One region of the Microbispora sp. H10830 genome, then DNA from elsewhere that is predicted to be linked to it. Evidence: riboswitches for the same ligand, from Rfam matches in the RefSeq annotation. Region 1 holds a riboswitch; the other holds the start of a gene.
What was found. Region 1 has a riboswitch for S-adenosylmethionine ahead of HHX35_RS38905 (aminotransferase class V-fold PLP-dependent enzyme). Riboswitches for the same ligand answer to the same signal wherever they lie in the genome.
Positions count from the first base shown of each region.

Region 2: another riboswitch for S-adenosylmethionine. It lies ahead of thrC (threonine synthase); the one in region 1 lies ahead of HHX35_RS38905 (aminotransferase class V-fold PLP-dependent enzyme).

Region 1 covers NZ_JABBWX010000024.1:72,872-80,368, reverse strand. Annotated here, with positions in the region: gene HHX35_RS38945 (TetR/AcrR family transcriptional regulator) at 1-117, opposite strand, end outside; gene HHX35_RS38940 (class I SAM-dependent methyltransferase) at 178-834, shown strand; gene panC (pantoate--beta-alanine ligase) at 847-1,701, opposite strand; gene HHX35_RS38930 (Rossmann-like and DUF2520 domain-containing protein) at 1,692-2,582, opposite strand; gene HHX35_RS38925 (SAM-dependent methyltransferase) at 2,744-3,724, shown strand; gene HHX35_RS38920 (antibiotic biosynthesis monooxygenase) at 3,721-4,056, shown strand; gene HHX35_RS38915 (cytochrome P450) at 4,036-5,235, opposite strand; gene HHX35_RS38910 (pentapeptide repeat-containing protein) at 5,311-5,988, shown strand; SAM riboswitch class IV at 6,049-6,164, shown strand; gene HHX35_RS38905 (aminotransferase class V-fold PLP-dependent enzyme) at 6,209-7,486, shown strand.
Region 2 covers NZ_JABBWX010000022.1:21,726-29,222, reverse strand. Annotated here, with positions in the region: gene groL (chaperonin GroEL) at 1-1,502, opposite strand, end outside; gene HHX35_RS37650 (cold-shock protein) at 1,889-2,089, opposite strand; gene HHX35_RS37645 (MoaD/ThiS family protein) at 2,346-2,621, opposite strand; gene thrC (threonine synthase) at 2,667-3,947, opposite strand; SAM riboswitch class I at 3,962-4,101, opposite strand; gene HHX35_RS37635 (RNA polymerase sigma factor) at 4,198-4,749, opposite strand; gene HHX35_RS37630 (trehalose-6-phosphate synthase) at 4,853-6,277, shown strand; gene HHX35_RS37625 (sugar MFS transporter) at 6,385-7,497, shown strand, end outside.

The DNA.
Region 1 (7,497 bases):
CAGGCTCGTCGCCCCGTAGCCCTGCGCGACGAACAGCTCCCGCGCCGCCTGGATGACCTTCTCCCGGGTGCGGCGTGAGCGCTCCGCCCGTTTGTCCGGCCGCTTGACGATGTCCATGGCGCGAGTATATCTCTAGAGTTCGTCACTAGAGTTCGACTCTAAGAACCTGGAGGAGCCATGGACAGGCCGAACACGGGCGCGGACGTCGATCAGGAGGAGGCCGTGCGCCGAGCGCTGGAGAAGTACTACCGGGACGGCAAGCCGCCGTGGGACACCGGCGTGACGCCGCCCGAGCTGGTCGCCCTGATAGAGGGACACGTCGAGGGGCGCGCAGAAGGGCACGGGGAAGGGCACGGTGCGCTGCCGCCCGGCCGCGCCCTGGAGCTCGGCTGCGGCACCGGAACCAACGCGATATATCTGGCGCGGCACGGCTGGGAGGTCGTGGCCGTCGATCTGGTCGACCGCGCGATCGAGCAGGCCCGGGAGAAGGCCGACGCGGCGGGAGTGGCCGTACGGCTGCTGCACGGAGACGCCACCCGGCTCGACGAGCTGGACGCGCCCGGCCCCTACGACCTGTTCTTCGACCTGAGCTGCTACTGCGGCATCCCGCCGCACCGCCGCGACGCCTACGCCGCCGGGCTCACCCGCCGCGCCGCTCCCGGCGCACGTCTGCTGATGTTCGGGTATGGCCCCGGAACGCTCGGCGACGAGTTCTCCGGCGTCACCGCCGACGAGCTGCGTGCCAGGTTCGACGGCTGGGAGCTGGTCGACGTCACACCTGGGACGAACCCGTTCCCCACGTTCTGGTTCACGCTGCGGGCCGGGGAAGCCTGAGGCGCTGCGCCCTTACAGGGTCAGGACCACGTTGTCGATGAGGCGGGTGGTGCCCACCTTGGCGGCCACGGCCAGGATCGCCTCGCCGCGGTGGTCGTCGCCGACCGGAGCGAACGTCGCGGGGTCGGCCAGGATCAGGTAGTCGAGCAGCAGCGGCGGGTCGAAGCGGGCGGCCTCCTCCAGCACGGCCCGGGCGGCGTCGAGGATCCCGGCCGGGCCTGCCGTCCGGGCCCGCGCCGCGCCGGCCCGCAGCGCCCGCGACAGCGCGAGCGCGGTGCGGCGGTCGGCCTCGGACAGGTACCTGTTGCGGCTCGACAGCGCGAGGCCGTCCTGCTCCCGCACGGTCGGGGTGCCGACGATCGACACCGGGACGTCGAGGTCGGCCACCATCCGCCGGATCAGCGCGAGCTGCTGGGCGTCCTTCTGCCCGAAGACCGCGACGTCCGGCCGCACCAGGTTGAACAGCTTGAGCACCACGGTCAGCACGCCGTCGAAGTGGCCGGGCCGGAAGGCGCCCTCGACCACCCCGCCCATGCCGCCGGCCGAGACCTCCACCTGGCGGTCCGGCAGGTACATGTCATCGGCCGAGGGCGCGAAGACCACGCCCACGCCCTCCTCCTCGCACACCCGGAGGTCGGCGTCGAACGTACGGGGATAGCGGGAGAAGTCCTCGTTGGGGCCGAACTGCAGGGGATTGACGAACACGCTCACCACCACGTGGTCGGCGTGCTCGCGCGCCAGCCGCATCAGCGATCGATGGCCCTCGTGGAGCGCCCCCATCGTGGGGACCAGGGCGATCCTCCCGGGGCCGAGCACGTCCCTCGCCTTGTCGAGGGCGGCGCGGTCGGCGGCGACGGTCAGGTCCATATGTTCCCTCCCAGGGCGTCCAGAAGGCGTTCGGCCGCCTCCGGCTTGAGCAGGCCCGCCGCGAGCGCCCGGTCGGCGGTGAGCCTCGCGAGCGCGACGTACGCGTCCGCGGCCTCGGGGGCGGCCAGGATGAGCGCGTCGACGTGCTTGCGCACGGTGCCCGCGTCGCCGCGCACCACCGGCCCGGTGAGCCCGCTGATGCCGAGACGCAGCACGTTGTCGAGTGCCGCGCTCAGCAGGGGGCCGAGCATCCGGCCCGGATGCTCCACCCCGATCTTCGCGAGCAGTTCCTGCGACTCGGCGACGAGCGTCACCATGTGGTTCGCGGCGCCGGCCAGGGCGGCGTGGTAGAGCGGCCGGTCCCGGTCGGCGATCCACACCGGCTCGCCGCCCATCTCGATCACCAGCGCCTCGGCCACCGGCCGCAGCAGGTCGGGCGCCGTGACGCCGAACGAGCAGCCGTTGAGCCGGGTCAGGTCGTCGCTCCTGCCGGTGAACGTCATCACGGGGTGCAGCGCGAGCGGCAGCGCCCCCGCCTCGGCCGCCGGGTCGAGCACGCCCAGGCCGTACGCGCCGCTGGCGTGCACGAGCAGCTTGCCGCGCAGGTCGGCGCCGGTGGCGGCGAGGCCGGAGACGAGACCGGGCAGCACATCGTCCGGCACGGTCAGCAGCACGAGCTCGGACCGGGCGATCACCTCGTCCGGCCTGCTGAGCGTCAGGCCGAGGCGGTCTGCGGCCCGCCGCGCCGACGCGTCGGACACGCCGCTGGCCGCCACCACCCGATGACCCGCGAGCATGAGCGCGGCTCCGAGCACGGAGCCGACCCGTCCCGCGCCGAGCACTCCCACGGCGAGCCGCGCCGGGCGGTCACTTGTCTCCATGACGCCTCCCCTCGGTTCAGCGTAGCGGCGGCGCTCCCGCCGGCCCGGGCGTGGCCCAACGGTCGGATTTTGTCCCGTTTCTCACGGGCCTATGTTGAGCCATAAGTACGAAAGTGACTACTTTTCGTCACGGCATCGGCGTGTCGGTAACCTAAAGCGCCGTGGAGGTCACCTGGCGGGAGGCCATGCGGCGGGCGCTCTACGGCGCGGAGGGCTTCTACCTGCGCGAGCGCCCCGACCGGCATTTCCGCACGTCGGTGCATGCCTCGCCGGCCTTCGCCGAGGCCGTGCTGCGCCTGCTCCTGCGGGTCGACGCCGCCCTCGGACGGCCCGACCCGGTCGATTTCGTGGACATGGGCAGCGGCAACGGCCTGCTGGCCGCCCGGGTGCTGGCCGCGGCGCCGCCGGACCTCTCGAAGCGGCTGCGGGTCACCGCCGTCGACCTGTCCCCCCGGCCCGGCGATCTCGACCCGCGCGCCGCCTGGGAGCCGGAGGCGCCGTACGAGGCCGGCGGCCTGGTGATCGCCAACGAGTGGCTGGACAACGTGCCGCTCGAGATCGCCGAGATGACGCCGGACGGCCCTCGCCTGGTGCTCGTGAACACCTCGACCGGCGAAGAACGGCTCGGGCCCGCCCCTGGCCCGGACGACCTGGCCTGGCTGGAGCGCTGGTGGCCGCTGCGCTCACCGGGCGAACGCGCCGAGATCGGCCGCCCCCGCGACGAGGCGTGGGCCTCGATGATCAGGCGCCTGGCGCGCGGCACGGCGGTCGCCGTGGACTACGCCCATCTGGCCGGGCGGCGGCCCCCGCTCGGCACGGTCGCCGGCTATCGCGACGGCTCGGTGGTGCCGCCGACACCGGACGGGTCGTGCGACATCACCGCCCACGTGGCGCTGGACGCCTGCGCGGCGGCCGGCGAGCGGGCGGGGGCGGAGGCGACCACACTCACCACGCAGCGGGAGGCGCTGCTGGACCTGGGGGTCACCGGCGCCCGCCCGCCGCTCGCGCTGGCGTCCACCGATCCCGCCGGGTACGTGCGCGCGCTCGGCCGGGCCTCCCAGGAGGCGGAGCTGATCGACCCGGCCGGACTCGGCGGCTTCGGCTGGCTCAGCCAGTCACGACATCGAGAGGAGAGACCTTGATCGCGAGAATCTGGCGCGCGAGCGCGACCCCGGAGGGCGCGGACGGCTACGAGCGGCATTTCACCGCGTCGGTCCTGCCCTCCCTGCGCGACGTGGACGGGCACCGTGGCGCGTACCTGCTGCGGCGGGACGCCGCCGACGGGCGGGTGGAGATCCAGGTCATGACGCTGTGGGACTCGATGGACGCGATCCGCCGCTTCGCCGGGGACGACCCCGGCACGGCCGTCGTCGAGCCCGCGGCCCGGGCCGTCCTGCTCGGCTACGACACCACGGTCACCCACCACACGGTCGCTCACCACACGGGTGTCGTGTCAGACGGTGACCTTCAGTGACTCCAGGCCGCGCATGATGTAGCTGGGCTTCCAGGCGGGCTCCTCGGCGAGCTCCAGCTTGGGCGCCAGCCGCAGCAGGACGCCGAACGACTCCGCCATCTCGACCCGCGCGAGCGGCGCACCGAGGCAGAAGTGGATGCCGGCGCCGAACGAGATATGCGGGTTGTCCGCCCGGCCGATGTCGAGACGGTCCGGGTCGGCGAATACCTCGGGGTCGCGGTTGGCCGAGCCGAACAGCAGCGCGATCTCCGCACCGCGGGGGATCGTCACCCCGCCGACCTCGATGTCCTCCAGCACCCACCGCTCGAACATCTGCGCCGGGGTGTCGTAGCGGAGCAGTTCCTCGACCGCCGTCGGCATCAGGCCGGGGTCGGCACGCAGCCGCTCCAGCTCTCCGGGGTTGCGGAACAGCGCCCACCACCCGCTGCCGGTGGCGTTGACCGTGGCCTCGTGCCCGGCGTTGAGCAGCAGCACGCAGGTGCCGATCAGCTCGTCCTCGGTCAGCCGGTCGCCGTCGTCGACCACCTGGGCCAGCGCCGAGATCATGTCGTCGCCCGGCCGCTCCCTGCGTGCTCTGGCCAGCTCGCGCAGGTAACCGGCGAACTCCGTCGCCGCGAGTACGGCCGTGTGCTGGACCTCCAGCGAGGGGTTCAGCTCGTACATCCCGCAGATGTCGGCCGACCAGGGGCGCAGCAGGTGGCGGTCGCCCTCGGGCACGCCGAGCATCTCGGCGATCACGGTGACCGGCAGCGGCTCGGCCACCTCGGCCAGCAGGTCGCCGCCGCCGCGCTCGACCAGTCCCTCGGCCAGCTCGGTCGCGATCTTCCGTACGCGGGGACGCAGCGACTCGACCATGCGGGGCGTGAACGCCTTGGACACCAGGCGGCGCAGCCGCGTGTGGACCGGCGGCTCGACGTCGAGCATCCCGGCCCGGATCACCCGCCAGAACGGTTCCTGGAACTCCGGCTCGGGCTCGCGGCCGAACGCCTCGTGCGTCGCCACGTGCAGGTAGGACCGGCCGAGACGCCGGTCGCGCAGCAGCGCGTTCACATCCGCGTGGCGGGCGATCAGCCACTGCCCTGTCGGCTCGAAGAAGCTGACCGGATCGTTGTCGCGCAGGTCGCGGTAGGCGTCATAGGGGTACGCGATGAACTCGGAATCCCAGGGATCAAACTTCACAATGGACAACAATACGGATGAAAGGCCTCGCCTGGGAGTACGGGCGTGCGGGTCGTCATGGCGTAGGTTGGGGCGATGCCGAAGCGCCGCGAACAGCATCGCAGGGAACCCCGCGAACTCGGCGAGTTGCCCTATGCCGATCACCTGGAGCCGTTCGAGGGCCGGCTCACTCAGGGCGGCGACTACGACACGGTCCTGTTCGACGGGCGGGAGTTCGAGGACGCCGACGCGTCCAACGCCCGGTTCATCGAGTCGGCGTTCGCCTCGGTGACGTTCGCCGGCGGCCGATACCGGCGCGCCCGGTTCTCGGACGTGTGGCTGAACGGCGTGCGCTGGGTGGGCGGCGACCTCACCGAGTCCGTCTGGGCGGACGCGGAGATCATCATGAGCGCCCCGGCCGGCACGGCGCTGCCCGGCGCCGAGATGAACCACGTGCTCTTCCACCGGTGCAAGCTCGACTCGGTCAACCTCCGCGCGGCCGACCTGCGGGAGGTCTCGTTCGTCGAGTGCACGCTGCGGGACGTGGATTTCGCGGGCGCCACGCTGACCGGCGTCGCCTTCCCCGGCTCCACGCTGGAACGGGTGCGGTTCGACAAGGCGCGCATGTCCCGGGTCGACCTGCGCGGCGCCGTGTCCCTGGGCATCTCCGACGGCTACGACGCGCTGCGCGGCGCGACCATCAGCGGCGTCCAACTGATGGAACTCGCGCCGATGTTCGCCCACATCCTGGGTGTCACGGTCGACAACGACTGACTTCGCTCGGGTCGTCCGCACTTGCGGCCGGAGGGCGGTGTCGGGTTATAGTGCCGTCCAGGTCATGAGTGCCAGCGTCAAGCCCCGGCTTGCTGGCCGGCAACCCTCGCGCTCGCGGCGGGGTGCCCCGGGTGAGGACCGGGTCCGGCACGAGGTGTGCCGGGCAAGCGCGGGCTCCGCCTTTCCGATGCCATGGCCGGGGTCCCCACCCCGAGGAGGCATGGCGTTGTCCGCACTCACCTTCGTCCAGCAGGCCGTCAACCGCATCTCCGAGCCCGTGTGCCTACCGGCTGTCGTGGGCGCCGACCTGGAGGTGCCCGTCAGGGGCGGCAGGCTCGTGTCGTACGCGAACCTCGATTACGCGGCGAGCGCGCCCTGTCTCGAGCCGGTGAACGCCGCCGTCGCGGCGGCGCTGCCGGCCTACTCCAGCGTCCACCGGGGTGCGGGCTACGCCTCGCAGCTCACGACGGCCAGGTATGAGCAGGCCAGGCACACCGTGCGGGCCTTCGTCGGCGCCCGCCCCGGCGACGCGCTGGTCTTCGTGCGCAACACGACCGACGCCACGAACCTGCTGGCCCGCAGCCTCCCCGAGGGCACCACCGTCGTCGTGTTCGAGACCGAGCACCACGCCTCTCTGCTGCCGTGGCCGAACGCCGTACGGCTCGCGCCGCCCGCCTTCCCCGGCGAGGCGATCCGGGCGGCCGACGAGGCGCTGGCCGCGATTGACGGCCCGGCCCTGCTCGTCGTGACCGCCGCCTCCAACGTGACCGGCGAGCTGTGGCCGATCGCCGGGCTGGCCCACATCGCGCACCGGCACGGCGCGCGGATCGCCGTCGACGCCGCCCAGCTCGTCCCCCACCGCGAGCTCAACCTGGCCGCGCTCGACCTCGACTACGTGGCCTTCTCCGGGCACAAGCTCTACGCCCCGTTCGGCGCCGGGGTGCTCGTGGGCCGCCCCGACTGGCTCGCCGACGCCGATCCGTACCTGCGCGGCGGCGGGGCCGTACAGGCGGTGGGCGAGACCACCGAGTGGAGCGACGACCCCGAGACGCGGCACGAGGCGGGCACCCCCAACGTGCTCGGCGCGATCGCGCTCGCCGCCGCCTGCGACGCGCTGACCGCGACCGGCTGGACCGCGCTGGTGGGGGAGGAGGAGCGGCTGCTCACCCGCCTGCGCGCCGGGCTCGCCGCCATCCCCGGCGTACGCGAGCTGTCGCTGTGGGGCCAGGACCACCCGCGCGTCGGCATCGTGTCGTTCACCGTCGAGGGTCGTACGGCCCGCGATGTCGCCGAGGCGCTGTCGGCCGAGTGGGGCATCGGCGTCAGGGACGGCAAGTTCTGCGCCCATCCGTTCGTCCGCCACCTCCTCGGCGGCGGCGAGGACGGCGGCTGCGCGGACGGCACGTTCAGCGCCGTACGTGCCTCGATCGGCATCGGCACGACCACCGAACACGTCGACCGCCTCGTCGAGGCCCTACGCGAGATCGCCACCGCCTGAAGAGCGGAAAA
Region 2 (7,497 bases), on a different contig from region 1:
GAGCGGGTGACCTTGGCCGGGTCGATGATGCCGGACTCGAACATGTTGACGTACTCGCCGGTCGCGGCGTTGAGGCCCTCACCAGCCGGGAGGTTGCGGACCTTCTCCACCACGACGCCGCCCTCGAGGCCGGCGTTGACGGCGATCTGCTTCAGCGGCTCCTCGAGGGCCTTGCGGACGATCGCGGCACCGGTGGCCTCGTCGCCGTTGACCTCGAGCTTGTCGAACGCGTTGGCGCCGGCCTGCAGCAGGGCCACGCCACCGCCGGGGACGATGCCCTCCTCGACCGCGGCCTTCGCGTTGCGGACGGCGTCCTCGATGCGGTGCTTGCGCTCCTTGAGCTCGACCTCGGTGGCCGCGCCGGCCTTGATGACGGCGACGCCGCCGGCCAGCTTGGCGAGGCGCTCCTGGAGCTTCTCGCGGTCGTAGTCGGAGTCGGTGCGCTCGATCTCGGCGCGGATCTCGTTGACCCGGCCGGAGATCTGCTCGGCGTCACCGGCGCCGTCGACGATCGTGGTCTCGTCCTTGGTGATGACGACCTTGCGGGCGCGGCCGAGCAGGTCGAGGGTGGCGTTCTCGAGCTTGAGGCCGACCTCCTCGGAGATGACCTGGCCACCGGTGAGGATGGCGATGTCGCCCAGCATGGCCTTGCGGCGGTCGCCGAAGCCCGGAGCCTTGACGGCCACGGACTTGAACAGGCCGCGGATCTTGTTGACGACCAGGGTGGCCAGGGCCTCGCCCTCGACGTCCTCGGCGATGATGACCAGCGGCTTGCCGGACTGCACGACCTTGTCGAGCAGCGGCAGCAGGTCCTTGTTCGCCGAGACCTTGGAGTTGACGATCAGGATGTACGGGTCCTCGAAGACCGCCTCCATGCGCTCGGGGTCGGTCACGAAGTAGCCGGACACGTAGCCCTTGTCGAAGCGCATGCCCTCGGTGAGCTCCAGCTCCAGGCCGAAGGTGTTGCTCTCCTCGACGGTGATGACGCCTTCCTTGCCCACCTTGTCCATCGCCTCGGCGATGAGGGCGCCGATCTCGGTGTCGGCGGCGGAGATGGAGGCGGTGGAGGCGATCTGCTCCTTGGTCTCCACGTCCTTGGCGAGCTTCGACAGCTCCTCGCTGACGCGCTCGACGGCGGCCTCGATGCCCTTCTTCAGCGCCATCGGGTTGGCGCCGGCGGCCACGTTGCGCAGACCCTCGCGGACCAGCGCCTGGGCGAGCACGGTAGCCGTCGTGGTGCCGTCACCGGCGACGTCGTCGGTCTTCTTCGCGACTTCCTTGACGAGCTCGGCGCCGATCTTCTCCCACGGGTCCTCGAGCTCGATCTCCTTGGCGATGGAGACACCGTCGTTGGTGATCGTGGGGGCGCCCCACTTCTTCTCCAGCACGACGTTGCGGCCCTTAGGGCCGAGGGTCACCTTCACGGCGTCGGCGAGCTGGTTCATACCGCGCTCGAGACCGCGCCGGGCGTCCTCGTCAAACGCGATCATCTTGGCTGCCATTAGGCTAGACCTCCCAGTAGCAGGGTGTCTTCAACGGACCGAGCCGACGCCCGCGACGGCGCGGACCCGCTATCCCTGCGCGGGCCCCATCGCCCCGATCCCGGTTGTTGTCACTCTCGACCTCAGAGTGCCAAACAAGTATTTAGCACTCTACCCCTGCGAGTGCAAGCGGAAGCCTCGCTGACCAGCTTGGACGTTATGTCCAGATCGGCGAGCCGACGGCAAGCGGGAGACACCAGGCGAGCCCAGGAGCGCGCCTCCGGCACGACCCGGTGGGTGTGGGCGCCCCGACGGCGAAGCGGGCGGCACGGCAAGCGGAAGGCCCGGCACGCGGAAGGCCCGGCACGCGGAATCCGCGGCCGGGCCTTCCAAGGTCGATGACGGGATCAGACGGCCCGTACGGCCTCCGCCTGCGGGCCCTTCTGACCCTGCGTGATGTCGAACTCAACCCGCTGACCCTGCTCGAGGGCCTTGTAGCCGTCCATCATGATTGCCGAGTAATGGACGAACACGTCCTTACCACCGTCTACCGCGATGAAGCCGTAGCCCTTGTCCGCGTTAAACCATTTGACGGTGCCCTGCGCCACTTCCGACTCCTCTTGCTGGGCTGGGGACCACACCCAAGAAGCCCCCGGTTTTGTCGATCGTCCTCGACCATACCCGTGTCAAGGCGTAGGACAACAGAGTCAATCCGCAAACTACTACTTGGCGTTCGCTCAAAGCAGGAACGAAGAATATTCACTTTGCTGTTGAATAGTTGAGAGCTGCACCATTTGTCATGGCCTCGCATGACTTCTTCATCGATAGAAGCGCATGTCAGGTGCTCGGCCCCGGCGCGGCGACTCAGCCTCCGGCGACGGCGGGGATGACCGAAATCTGCACCCCGTCCGGCGTGGCGGTGTCCAGACCATCGGCGAATCGGACGTCCTCTTCCCCGACGTAGACGTTGACAAAACGCCGGATCTTACCCGTCTCGTCCAGGATGCGCCCGCCGATGCCGGGGTAGTCCGCGTCCAGCTTCTGCAGGACCTCGCGGAGCGTTCCCCCCTCCCCGCTCACCTCCGCGGCGCCGTTGGTGTACGTCCGGAGAATCGTCGGAATCCGCACGGAAACGCTCATTGTTCGCTCGCTTTCGTTACTGCCGATGGACCTTTTGAAACGCTTTCAGTTGGCGAATGCCACACGGAAGGCGTCGAGAGAGGGACGGATGACCGCGGCGGGGCGGGCGTGCTCGGCCACCGCGTCGAGCGTCTTGAGCCCGTCGCCGGTGTTCAGCACCACGGTCTCGGCGTCGGGGTCGAGGCGGCCCTCGCGCACCAGCTTGCGCAGCACGCCGACCGTGACGCCGCCCGCGGTCTCGGCGAAGACGCCCTCGGTCCTGGCCAGCAGGCGGATCGCCTCGACCACTTCCTGGTCGTTCACGTCCTCCACCGCGCCGCCCGTCCGCCGCGCGATGTCGAGCACGTACGGCCCATCCGCCGGGTTGCCGATGGCGAGGGACTTGGCGATGGTGTCGGGCCGCACCGGCTGCACCACGTCCTGCCCGGCCTTGAACGCCTGGGAGACCGGCGAGCAGCCCTCGGCCTGCGCCCCGAAGATCCGGTAGGGCCGCTCCTCGACCAGCCCCAGCTTGATCAGCTCACGGAAGCCCTTGTCGATCTTTGTGAGCTGCGAGCCGGAGGCCACCGGGATGACGATCTGGTCGGGCAGCCGCCAGCCGAGCTGCTCGGCGATCTCGTACGCCAGCGTCTTGGAGCCCTCGGCGTAGAAGGGCCGGAGGTTGACGTTGACGAAGCCCCACTTCTCGCCCAGCTCGTCGCCGATGAGCTCGGAGCAGAAGCGGTTGACCTCGTCGTAGTTGCCGTCGATGGCGACCAGGCGGCCGCCGTACACGGCGGCCATCGTGACCTTGGCCGGCTCCAGGTCGGCGGGGATGAACACGCAGGAGTCCAGCCCGGCCCGGGCGGCGGCCGCGCTCACCGCGCCGGCGAGGTTGCCGGTGGAGGAGCACGACAGGGTGTGGAAGCCGAAGTTGCGCGCGGCCTCCAGCGCGATCGCGACGACCCGGTCCTTGAAGGAGTGGGTCGGGTTGCCGGAGTCGTCCTTGACGTGCAGCGACCGAAGGCCCAGCTCGGCCGCCAGCCTGTCGGCCTTCACGAGTTTGGTCCAGCCGGGCTGGAGGTTGGGCTTGGCCGCCACGCCGGCGGGAACCGGGAGCAGGGAGCGGTACCGCCAGATGTTCGCCGGGCCGGACTCGATGTCCTCCCGCCGAACCTCGCCGAAGTCGTACGCCACCTCAAGGGGGCCGAAACACTCCGTACAGGCGAAGATCGGGCCGAGATCGTAAAGAGCGCCGCATTCGCGACACGAAAGACCGGTGGCGGGGCCGAACTCGACGGTGTTCGCGGCAGTGACGGGGTTCGCGGCAGTGCTGGTGTGCGCCATGAAGCGAGGCCTTTCCCTCATCTTCGCTCGCGACCACCCTGGCCGCGAGCCGGAATTGGCACCTGTCCCGGCCGGGCCTCGTGGGCACGAGTTCGACACCGGGGAGGTTGCCGGGGCTTCGCAGGGCCGGTCCCTCCACCCCTCTGGATGAGCATGTTCAGTTGTAGGACCTTCCGAGAAAGGTCCCTAGCACTGTACCCCGGCGTCCCCGGTGTCCGTTCCCGCGTCTCATATAGCGAGACGATCTGTATCAGCCGTACGCCTCGCCGAGGGCACTCTGCACGTACTTGCGCGCCTGATGGATACGGGACTTGACCGTCCCGAGGGGGATCTTCAGCTGGTCGGCGACCTCCGCGTAGTCGAGCTGGCAGATGTCGCGCAGCACGAGCGCCTGGGCGAGGTCGGGCCGCTCGGCCTCAAGCGCCTCCATCGCGTCGAGCAGGTCGAGCCGCGACCCCGCGATGACGCTGACCCGCCGGGGATCGGGCCGCTGCTCGGGCAGCTCCTCCGCCTGCTCCGACGAGCGCCGCTTGAGCGAGCGGTAGGTGGTCCTGGCGCAGTTCACGGTCACGATGTGCAGCCAGGTGCTGAACTTGGCCCGGCCCTCGAACCTCGCGATGTTGCGCGCCACGGCGAGCAGCGTGTCCTGCGCGGCCTCCTCGGCGTCCTGCCGATACGGTAGAAGCCGCTCACAGTGCCGCAGCACGTCGGGCTCGATGCGCCGCAGCAGTTCACCGAGCGCGCGATGGTCCCCCTGGGCAGCCGATCGGGCCAGGTCCTCGGTCGTGTCGTCCAGTGCCATGCCGTATCCAGCCCTTCCGCGATCGGTTGACATCCTATTGACGGAGGTCGGCTTTTATTAATCTTCCGGCATGCGCGCCCGCTCTGATCGAGGGAACCCCAAGATGAGCAGCACCGTTCTGATCGCGTCCAACCGGGGCCCGGTGTCCTTCACGCTGTCGGACGACGGTGGCCTGACCATGCGCAGGGGCGGGGGCGGGCTCGTCTCCGGCCTGTCCGAGGTGGTCAGGGACACCGACGTCCTGTGGGTCTGCGCGGCGCTGTCGGACGGCGACCGGGGCGCGGTGCGCCAGGCGCCCGGCGGGCGGCTCGACCGGGCCTTCGACACCGGACCGATCCGCATGCTGGACATCCCGCCCGCGGTCTTCCACCGGGCCTACAACGCCGTGGCCAACTCGACCCTCTGGTTCGTCAACCACCTGCTTTACAACACGCCCTTCGCCCCCGAGTTCGGCACACGGTTCCGCCGCGAGTGGGAGTCGTACCGCACGTACAACGGGGCCTTCGCACTGGCCCTGGCGGAGGAGGCGGCCCACCGGGCGCGCGTCATGGTGCAGGACTACCACCTGACGCTGACCCCGGCGATGCTCCGGGTCGAGCGGCCCGACCTGCGCATCGCCCATTTCTCGCACACGCCCTGGGCGCCGCCGGAATATTTCGCGCTGCTGCCCGAGGACGTCGTGGCGGAGGTTCTGACCGGCATCCTCGGCGCCGACCACGCCGGATTCCTCACCGCGCGCTGGGCCCGCGCCTTCATGGACTGCTGCGAGACGCTGCTCGGGGCCCGGGTGGACCACGCCGCCCGTACGGTGACGCACGACGGGCGGACCACCAGGATCGGCGTCCACCCGCTCGGTGTGAACGGCGAGGCGCTGCTGGCCCGGGCGGCCGAGCAGGACGTCGAGTCGCACATGACCGTGATCAGGGACCTCGTGGGCGACCGCAAGCTGATCGTGCGCATCGACCGCACCGAGCTGTCCAAGAACATCGTGCGCGGCCTGCGGGCCTACCAGGAGTTCCTGGCCGCCCATCCCGAGTGGCACGGCCGGGTCGTCCACCTCGCGTTCGCCTACCCCTCCCGCCACGACCTGCCGGAGTACCGCGAGTACACGGCGGCCGTGCAGCGCTGCGCCAAGGAGATCGAGGACGAGTACGCGACCGAGGACTGGGACCCGCTGATCCTCAACGTGAACGACGACTACCCGCGCTCGCTGGCCGCCTACCGGATGGCCGACGTCCTGCTCGTCAATCCGATCAGGGACGGCATGAACCTGGTGGCCAAGGAGGGCCCGATCCTGTCGCCCCGGTGCGCGCTGGTGCTGTCCCGCGAGGCGGGCGCGGCGGCCGAACTGGGGGCCGACTCCCTGCTCGTCAACCCCTACGACGTGTCCGGCACGGCGGCGGCGCTGTACGCGGCGCTGACGCTGCCGGAGCAGGAGCGGCTCACGCGCGGCCTGCGGCTGCGGGAGGCCGCGACCGCCCTGCCGCCCCAGCGCTGGTTCGAGGACCAGCTCGCCGCGCTGCACTGACTAGGTGCCTGCGCCCGTGCTGACCCGATACCGGCGCACGTGCTGAGCGCCATGGCGGGTGGCCGGCTCTCGTTCTCGATGATCTGCTGCGCTACCCTTGCCTGGTTTTGGACCGCAACATAAAGGTCACCAGGGACAGCCCCACCTGGTTGATCTATCTCCAGCTCGCCACCTTCGCCACCTACCTCTACGGCCTGTCGGCCGCCCTGCCCCTCCTGCGCGCCGAACTCGGCGTGTCCCAGGCCGTCGCCGGGTTGCACGGCACCGGGATGGCACTCGGCGGCATCGCAGGCGGGCTGGCCCTGCCCGCGCTGACCAGGCGGTTCGGGCGCCGTGTCGTCACCTGGGCCGGTTTGACCGGGATGAACGCCGGGGTGCTCCTCGTCGCGTTCGGGCACGCGCTCCCGTTCACGCTGACCGGTTTCACCCTCGCCGGCTGCTGCGGCTCGACGGCGTTGTACGTGATGATGGCGGTGCTCAGCGACCACCACGGCCCGGCGGGAGCGGCCGTCATCAGCGAGGCCAACGCGGTCGCCGTGACCGCCGGAATCGCCACCACCTACGCCTTCAGTGTGGTGGCCCAGTCGTCGGCCGGCTGGCGGCCCGCGCTGTTCGTGCCGGTGGCCTCCACCCTCCTGCTGACCCTGCTCATGGGCCGGGTCTGGGTGCCGCCGGTGCCCACCCCGCCGCCGTCGTCGTCCGCGGCGGGGGCGGGAGGATCGGGCGGCAGGGTGCCGTACGGCTGGCGCTTCCACGTCGCCGGGGTGGTCCTGCTGTGCTGCGTGGCCCTCGAGTTCGCCTTCAACCTGTGGGCCGCCGAGTTGCTCTCCCAGCGGACCGGGCTGTCGCCCGGTATGGCGGCGACCGGGCTGACCGCGATGCTGGCCGGCATGGCGGCGGGCCGGTTCGGCGGCGCCCGGCTGGCCCTGCGCTTCGCGCCGGGGTCGGTGCTGCTGGGTTCGCTCGGGGTGACCCTGGCGGGCTGGGCGCTGTTCTGGACCGGGACCTCGGCACCGGTCTGCTACGCCGGGCTCGCGCTCAGCGGGCTCGGCATCTCGGTGCAGTTCCCCATGGGCCTCACGCGCATGATCGATGTGTCGGGAGGCCGGCCTGACCAGGCGTCGGGCACGGCCTCGATCTGGGCGGGCGTGGGCTCGGGCAGCGGGCCGTTCGTGCTCGGCGCGCTGGGCGACGGCTTCGGGACGCACACGGCGTTCCTG